DNA from 2 places in the Streptomyces sp. NBC_01283 genome. Region 1 is predicted to be linked to the other one. Evidence: riboswitches for the same ligand, from Rfam matches in the RefSeq annotation. Region 1 holds a riboswitch; the other holds the start of a gene.

Region 1 (4,204 bases):
CTCGACCAGGTCCTCGCTCTCGGTCGGCTCGATCATCAGCGTCCCCGCGACCGGGAACGACATGGTCGGCGCGTGGAAGCCGTAGTCGATGAGCCGCTTGGCGATGTCGTCGACGCTGACACCGGTCGCCTTGCTGATCGGCCGCAGATCGATGATGCACTCGTGCGCGACGAGCCCGCCGGGACCGGTGTAGAGCACCGGGAAGTGCGGCTCCAGGCGCTTGGCGATGTAGTTCGCGGAGAGCACGGCGACCTGCGTGGCGCGCTTGAGGCCCTCGCCGCCCATGAGGCGTACGTACGCCCAGGAGATCGGCAGGATTCCGGCCGAGCCCCACGGCGCGGCGGAGATCGGGCCGACGCCCGTCTCGGGGCCCGCGGCAGGCTGCAGCGGGTGGTTGGGCAGGTACGGCGCGAGGTGCTCGCGCACACCGACCGGACCGACGCCGGGGCCACCGCCGCCGTGCGGGATGCAGAAGGTCTTGTGCAGGTTCAGGTGCGAGACGTCGCCGCCGAACTTGCCGGGCTGGGCGAGGCCCACCAGGGCGTTGAGGTTCGCCCCGTCGACGTACACCTGACCGCCCGCCTCGTGCACCTGGGCGCAGATGTCGGCGACGTGCTCCTCGAACACACCGTGCGTGGACGGATAGGTGATCATAAGCACGGACAGCTCGTCGCGGTGCTTCTCGATCTTGGCGCGCAGGTCCTCGACGTCGATCTCGCCGTCGTCGCTGGTCTTCACGACGACGACCTTCATGCCGGCCATCACGGCGCTCGCGGCGTTGGTGCCGTGCGCGGAGGAGGGGATGAGGCAGACGGTGCGCTGGTCGTCGCCGTTGGCGCGGTGGTAGCCGCGCACGGCCAGCAGTCCGGCCAGCTCGCCCTGCGAACCGGCGTTCGGCTGCAGCGAGACCTTGTCGTAGCCGGTGACCTCGGCGAGCCGCTCCTCCAGCTCACGGATGAGCGTCAGATAGCCCTGCGCCTGCTGGGCGGGGGCGAAGGGGTGCAGCTGCCCGAACTCGGGCCAGGTGACCGGCTCCATCTCCGTGGTCGCGTTGAGCTTCATCGTGCAGGAGCCCAGCGGGATCATGCCGCGGTCGAGCGCGTAGTCACGGTCGGCCAGCTTGCGCAGGTAGCGCAGCATCGCGGTCTCGGAGCGGTACTGGTGGAAGACGGGGTGCGTCAGGTACTCGTCGTCACGCAGCAGCCCCGCCGGGAGCGTGTCCGCGGTCTCCGCGTCGAGCGCCTCGATGTCGGCCTCGACCCCGAAAGCGCCCCAGATAGCGGTCAGTTGCTTGCGCGTGGTGGTCTCGTCGCAGGCCAGGGAGACGTGGTCGGCGTCGATCTGGTGGATGTTGACGCCACCCTCACGGGCCGCGGCGACGAGCTCGTCGGCCCTGCCGGGCACCCGCACGGTCAGCGTGTCGAAGTACGCGCCGTGCACGACCTCTACCCCGCCGGCGGTGAGCCCCGCGGCCAGCACGGTCGCGTAGCGGTGGGTACGCCGCGCGATGGACCTCAGGCCCTCGGGTCCGTGGTAGACCGCGTACATTCCGGCCATCACGGCGAGCAGCACCTGAGCGGTACAGATGTTGCTGGTGGCCTTCTCGCGGCGGATGTGCTGCTCACGGGTCTGCAGCGCGAGCCGGTAGGCCTTGTTGCCGTCCGCGTCCACGGAGACACCGACGAGCCGCCCCGGCAGGCTGCGCGCGAACTTCTCGCGCACCGCCATATAACCGGCGTGCGGGCCGCCGAAGCCCATCGGGACGCCGAAGCGCTGCGTCGTTCCGACGGCGATGTCGGCGCCGAGCTCACCGGGCGAGGTGAGCAGCGTCAGGGCCAGCAGGTCGGCGGCGACGGAGACTATGGCACCGATCTCGTGCGCCTGCTCGATGAGGGGCTTGATGTCGCGTACGGCACCGGAGGCGCCGGGGTACTGGATCAGTACGCCGACGACGCCGCGCTCGGCGACCTCGGCCGGGATGCCCTCGCTCAGATCGGCGACGACGACCTCGACACCGGTCGGCTCGGCGCGGGTCTGGATGACGGCGATGGTCTGCGGCAGCGCGTCGGCGTCGACGAGGAAGACACCGTTCTTGACCTTGCCCATGCGGCGCGAGAGCGCCATGGCCTCGGCGGCCGCGGTCCCCTCGTCGAGCAGGGAGGCACCGGAGGTGGGCAGCCCGGTCAGCTCGGCGACGACGGTCTGGAAGTTGAGCAGCGCCTCGAGGCGCCCCTGCGAGATCTCGGGCTGGTACGGCGTGTAAGCGGTGTACCACGCCGGGTTCTCCATGACGTTCCGCAAGATCACCGGCGGAGTGAACGTCCCGTAGTAACCGAGCCCGATCATGGAATCAAGAACCTGGTTACGGTCCGCGAGGGAGCGCAGCTCGGCCAGGACCTCGGCCTCGGTGCGCGCTCCCGGCAGGTTCAGCGCCTCGGCGTTCTTGATCACATCCGGCACGGCTGCGGCGGTCAGCTCGTCGAGCGAGCCGTATCCGACCTGCGCGAGCATCTTGGCCCGTGCTTCGGCGTCGGGACCGATGTGCCGCTGCTCGAAGGGAATGCCCTGTTCGAGCTGGGAGAGCGGGATGCGAGGGGTGGCGGTCATTGCGGAGGCCTCCTGGTCTGACGCGACCTGCGAGGGGCACCACGGCACGGGTACCCGGACGGCCTCCCCCTCTGTCATCTCAACCTGAGAGCTTCACCGGCCCGCGCCCCAGGAGAGGCGTAGTACCGGCTTTCACCGTCGGTGAGGAAGGGATTCGAACGTGCCCGCCCGACGCCCGCCCTACTTTCCAGAGTGACCTCGTCCGTGCGGTACAGGGGCCTGAGAGATTCCGGGGAGGAGTTGCTCCTTCGGCGCCCCCGGTGTCTCCACCGGAGAGCTCTCCCGCACGGGGTCAGCAGCCAAGCGCCAGCCTACCAGCGAGGACCGCGGCCCATCCCTCGAGTGGCCGCCTGCCCCGAAGTGCTCTTTCGTAGTGATTACGAACGAACGAGGATGAGTTACGCCCCACTTCGACACGCCTCGACCAGTTGGAGGGACCGTGCAGACCGATATCGATCCGCGCAACCTGATCGGCCGCAAGGCGTTCGACCGGACCGGGGCCAAGATCGGCACGATCGACGAGGTCTATCTCGACGACGCCACCGGCGCCCCGGAGTGGGCGGCCATACGCACGGGTCTCTTCAGCCGGGACGCGTTCGTCCCCCTCGAGCCCAGCGAGCTCAGGAGCGACGGCACCCTGCGCATCCCCTTCGAACGCTCCCTGATCAAGGACGCCCCCGACTTCGGCGTGGGCCGCCATCTCTCCCCCGAACAAGAACTGCAGCTCTACCACCACTACGGCCTGGACATCACGCCCCCGCAGTCACCGCCGCCGCCGGACAAGGACTTCGGCACCATCGCGGGCCAGGAGAGCCCCTGACACTCACCGCGGCCACCCGGCCCGCCTCCGGGGCTCCGGGCTCCGGCTCCGGCTCCGGCTCCGGGGCAGGCACCGGCATCACTGCGGCTCCAGCGCCTCAGGAACCGCCACCAGCGGCAAGGGCTCAGCAGGCTCAAGGGCCGGATCATCCGTACGGAACGTCCGCACCCGCCCCGGCGCCGTCGACTCGGGCGTCTCGAAGCGGACCGTGACCCGCCCCAGGCCGCTGCCCTGCACCCACCCGTGCCCGTACTCGGCATGCCGCACGTCGTGCCCGGCGGCCCACCGCCGCTCGGCCGCGGTGACCGGCTCCGCCACCGTCCCGCTCACGGGCTCCGCCGCGGCCTCACCGGCCCGCTCCTCCTGCACCGCCTCGCGCTGCGTCTCCAGGGCCTCCACGGCCTCGGCAGCGGCCTCGGCCTGAGCCTGTGCCTGGGCCTGCGCGAAGAGGTCCTCCTGCGTGTAGTCGGCGAGCCCCGTGACGCCCACCCCCAGGAGCCGCACGCCCCCGGTGGTGTCCACGGACTCGAGGAGCCGCGCGGCGGCCTCCCGGACCACTCCGGGGTCGTCCGTGGGCCCACGCAGCGTCTCGGAGCGCGTCAGCGTGGAGAAGTCGAACCGCCGCACTTTCAGGACGATGGTCCGCCCGGAGTGCCCCGCCGCCCGCAGCCGCTCCACACACCGGTCGGCGAGCCGCGCGACCTCGCCCCTGACCCGTACCCGGTCATGGATGTCCACGTCGTACGTGTCCTCGACGCTGACCGACTTCGATTCCCG
Region 2 (4,204 bases), 4.6 Mb from region 1:
AAGGCCGCGCGCGAACTCCACGGCGGGTGCCACGGTGCAGCCCATCCGGCCGCCGGTGGCCTGCTGGAACTGCTGCTCGGAGCTGAAGACGGGGACGTAGGCCTGGCCGTCGATCTCCAGCGTGGGCAGGTCCAGGGTGCCGCTGTCCGGTGCCCCGCCGTTCGGCAGCGGGACCCAGACGTGGCTGCGGCCAAGGACCTCGACGATGCGGGCTCCCGCGGACGCCGTGCCGGCCCCCGGGGTGCCCAGGGATGCCGCGAGCACCTCTTCGAGTTCGTTGCCCGGCCATCCTCCGTACGGATGCGCGTGCGCCTGCGCCGGAATGTCCATCTCTTCAACCCCTGATCGGTCCCGCTCTGCCTGCGGCACGACCCTAACGTGGCGGGCGGCTCAGCCCCCGAAGCCGATCCCCCGCAGCACCCCGGCCGCCGTCCGGTCGAGCAGCACGGCCGAACCGCAGCCGCGCGGCAGATCGCCCCGCTCGGCGGCGCCGACGAGCCGGCCGACCGTCCTGCGGTGCCGTGCGAAGGCGTACCGCGACACGCCGCGACCGCGTGCGAGCTGACCCTCCCTGGCGGTGTCCGGCTCCACGTCGAGCAGCAGCAGGTGCAGGGTCGTGCCGCGCCGCGCGGCCTCGCGGGCCAGCCAGCGGCGCACCCAGGCCTGCGTGCCGCAGTCGTGCACCACGACGCCTTCGCCGGACCGCAGGGCCCTGCGCAGACCCGCGTAATGCGCGAGGCGTACCAGGGGGCGGTACACCGCGTACGGCAGGAGGCCCGGCATGCGCAGGGCCCAGCGGTCGCGGGTGTCCTGCGAGTCGATGCGGGGGCCCGAGACGGCCCTGCGCATCAGCGTGGACTTGCCGCTGCCCGGCAGTCCGGAGACGACGATCAGGTCGCCCTCGCCGAACGTCAGCCGGTGCGGGCTGTGGCCGGACCGCTGCCGCAGGTCGCGGACGACTGCCGTGGACAGGGAGCCGTAGCCCTCTTTGGCGGGGGCGGCGGCCTGTTTGGGCAGGGCCACCCCCGTGTTGGTCGCGTAGACGCTCGTCCTGCGCACCGTGATCGGCCTCCCCATAGCGGTCACGTACCTGCTTCCCGCAGCTTCCCCGGCAAGTGTAAAGAGAAGGTAATGCGGCACAACAGCATTACTGGACTGCCACTGCCCTGTTACGGAGGCGCGTGCAATGATGTGCGCGCAAACTCCATACAGGCCGTTTGAATCCGCGCGGGAGAGTTCCCGGTGGCCGTCGTACGACGCGCCGGGGCGCCGAAGGAGCAAGTCCCTCCCTTGAATCTCTCAGGCCCCGTACCGCGCGGGCGAGGCACATCTGAAAAGCGGGCCGCCTGTGCGGCTCCACCCAAGGTGCAAGTCATGACCTCCTGTACGAGACGTACGAACGGGTCGTGGTGAACCTCTCAGGTTCCGATGACAGATGGGGAGGATCGACCTCGCCTCGCCCGTCATGCCCTGGGAGTTCCCTTTATGAGTACCGCCCCCCGTCTGACAGCCCTCGATGCCGTGCATCGGGCGCTCGGCGCGACGATGACCGACTTCGCGGGCTGGGACATGCCGCTCCGCTACGCCAGCGAACGCGACGAGCACAACGCCGTGCGCACCAAGGCCGGTCTCTTCGACCTCTCCCACATGGGCGAGATCACGGTCACCGGACCGCAGGCCGTGGATCTCCTGAACTTCGCGCTGGTCGGCAACATCGGCTCCATCGGTGTCGGCCGCGCCCGCTACACGATGATCTGTGCCGAGGACGGCGGGATCCTGGACGACCTGATCGTCTACCGGCTCGGTGACGCCGAGGCCCCGGAATACATGGTCGTCGCGAACGCCTCGAACGCGCAGGTCGTGCTCGACGCGCTCACCGCGCGCGCCGACGGCTTCGACGCCGAGGTCCGCGACGACCGCGACGCGTACGCGCTGCTCGCCGTCCAGGGTCCCGAGTCCCCCGGCATCCTGAAGTCAGTCACGGACGCGGACCTGGACGGCCTGAAGTACTACGCGGGTCTGCCGGGCACGGTCGCGGGCGTGCCCGCGCTGATCGCCCGGACGGGCTACACCGGCGAGGACGGCTTCGAGCTCTTCGTCGCGCCCGGTGACGCCGAGAAGCTGTGGGGCGCGCTGATGGAGGCGGGCGAGTCCGTCGGTCTGGTGCCGGCCGGGCTGTCCTGCCGTGACACGCTCCGCCTGGAGGCGGGCATGCCGCTGTACGGGCACGAGCTGACCGCGGAGCTGACGCCCTTCGACGCGGGCCTCGGCCGGGTCGTGAAGTTCGAGAAGACCTCGCAGTCCGACACCTTCGTGGGGCGCGCCGCGCTCGCGGCCGCCGCCGAGCGCGCCGAGACCGCTCCCCCGCGCAAGCTGGTCGGCCTGATCGCCGAGGGCCGCCGCGTCCCGCGCGCCGGCTTCCCCGTGGTCGCCGACGGCAAGGTCATCGGCGAGGTCACCTCCGGCGCCCCGTCCCCGACGCTGGGCAAGCCGATCGCCATCGCGTACGTCGACCCGGCGCACGCGGCCCCCGGCACCGAGGGCGTCGGCGTGGACATCCGCGGCACGCACGAGCCGTACGAGGTCGTGGCGCTGCCGTTCTACAAGCGCCAGAAGTGACACCCCGCACAACCGCCTCGTTCACCAGCACTCCCCCGCGTACAGGAGAATTCAGGTCATGAGCAACCCCCAGCAGCTTCGTTACAGCAAGGAGCACGAGTGGCTCTCGGCCACCGAGGACGGTGTCGCGATCGTCGGCATCACCGAGCACGCGGCCAACGCCCTCGGTGACGTCGTCTTCGCCCAGCTCCCCGAGGTCGGCGACACGGTGACCGCGGGCGAGACCTGCGGCGAGCTCGAGTCGACGAAGTCCGTCAGCGACCTGTACTCGCCGGTGAGCGGCGAGGTCGTCGAGGCCAACCAGGACGTCGTGGACGACCCGTCGCTGGTGAACTCCGCGCCCTTCGAGGGCGGCTGGCTGTTCAAGGTGCGCGTCGCGGAGGAGCCGGGGGACCTGCTCTCCGCCGACGAGTACACCGCGTTTTCCGGCAGCTGAAGCCTCCTAAAGACCCCTAGGGACCACCTGATGTCGCTTCTCAACACCCCTCTTCACGAGCTGGACCCGGACGTCGCCGCCGCCGTCGACGCCGAGCTCCACCGCCAGCAGTCCACCCTGGAAATGATCGCCTCGGAGAACTTCGCTCCGGTCGCCGTCATGGAGGCCCAGGGCACGGTCCTCACCAACAAGTACGCCGAGGGCTACCCCGGCCGCCGCTACTACGGCGGCTGCGAGCACGTCGACGTCGCCGAGCAGATCGCGATCGACCGGGTCAAGGAGCTGTTCGGCGCCGAGTACGCGAACGTCCAGCCGCACTCCGGCGCCTCCGCCAACCAGGCCGCCCTCTTCGCGATCGCCAAGCCCGGCGACACGATCCTCGGCCTCGACCTGGCGCACGGCGGCCACCTCACCCACGGCATGCGCCTGAACTTCTCCGGCAAGCAGTTCAACGTGGTCCCGTACCACGTGGACGAGGCCGGTCTGGTCGACATGGCCGAGGTCGAGCGCCTGGCCAAGGAGAGCAGCCCGAAGGTGATCATCGCGGGCTGGTCCGCCTACCCGCGTCAGCTGGACTTCGCCGAGTTCCGCCGGATCGCCGACGAGGTCGGCGCGTACCTGTGGGTCGACATGGCGCACTTCGCCGGGCTCGTCGCCGCCGGTCTGCACCCCAACCCGGTGCCGTTCGCGGACGTGGTCACCTCCACCACGCACAAGACGCTCGGCGGCCCGCGCGGCGGCATCATCCTGGCCCGCAGCAAGGAGTTCGCCAAGAAGCTGAACTCCGCGGTCTTCCCCGGCTTCCAGGGCGGCCCCCTGGAGCACGTGATCGCCGCGAAGGCCGTCTCCTTCAAGGTCGCCGCCTCCGAGGAGTTCAAGGAGCGCCAGCAGCGCACCCTGGACGGCGCCCGCATCCTGGCCGAGCGCCTGGTGCAGGACGACGCGAAGGCCGTCGGCGTCGACGTCCTGTCCGGCGGCACGGACGTGCACCTGGTCCTGGTGGACCTGCGCAACTCCGAGCTCGACGGCCAGCAGGCCGAGGACCGCCTCCACGAGGTCGGCATCACGGTCAACCGCAACGCGATCCCGAACGACCCGCGCCCCCCGATGGTCACCTCGGGCCTGCGGATCGGTACGCCCGCGCTCGCG

The links. Region 1 has a riboswitch for glycine ahead of gcvP (aminomethyl-transferring glycine dehydrogenase). Riboswitches for the same ligand answer to the same signal wherever they lie in the genome.
Region 2: it holds a riboswitch for glycine, as region 1 does, so the genes downstream of both, gcvT (glycine cleavage system aminomethyltransferase GcvT) here and gcvP (aminomethyl-transferring glycine dehydrogenase) in region 1, are expected to answer to the same signal.

What each region holds. Positions count from the first base shown of each region.
Region 1 is NZ_CP108430.1:7,672,430-7,676,633, reverse strand. It holds gene gcvP (aminomethyl-transferring glycine dehydrogenase) at 1-2,607, opposite strand, end outside; glycine riboswitch at 2,805-2,902, opposite strand; gene OG302_RS34825 (PRC-barrel domain-containing protein) at 3,047-3,427, shown strand; gene OG302_RS34820 (DNA polymerase IV) at 3,506-4,204, opposite strand, start outside.
Region 2 is NZ_CP108430.1:3,052,477-3,056,680, forward strand. It holds gene OG302_RS13675 (enhanced serine sensitivity protein SseB) at 1-330, opposite strand, end outside; gene OG302_RS13680 (AAA family ATPase) at 391-1,065, opposite strand; glycine riboswitch at 1,219-1,324, shown strand; gene gcvT (glycine cleavage system aminomethyltransferase GcvT) at 1,486-2,619, shown strand; gene gcvH (glycine cleavage system protein GcvH) at 2,678-3,055, shown strand; gene glyA (serine hydroxymethyltransferase) at 3,086-4,204, shown strand, end outside.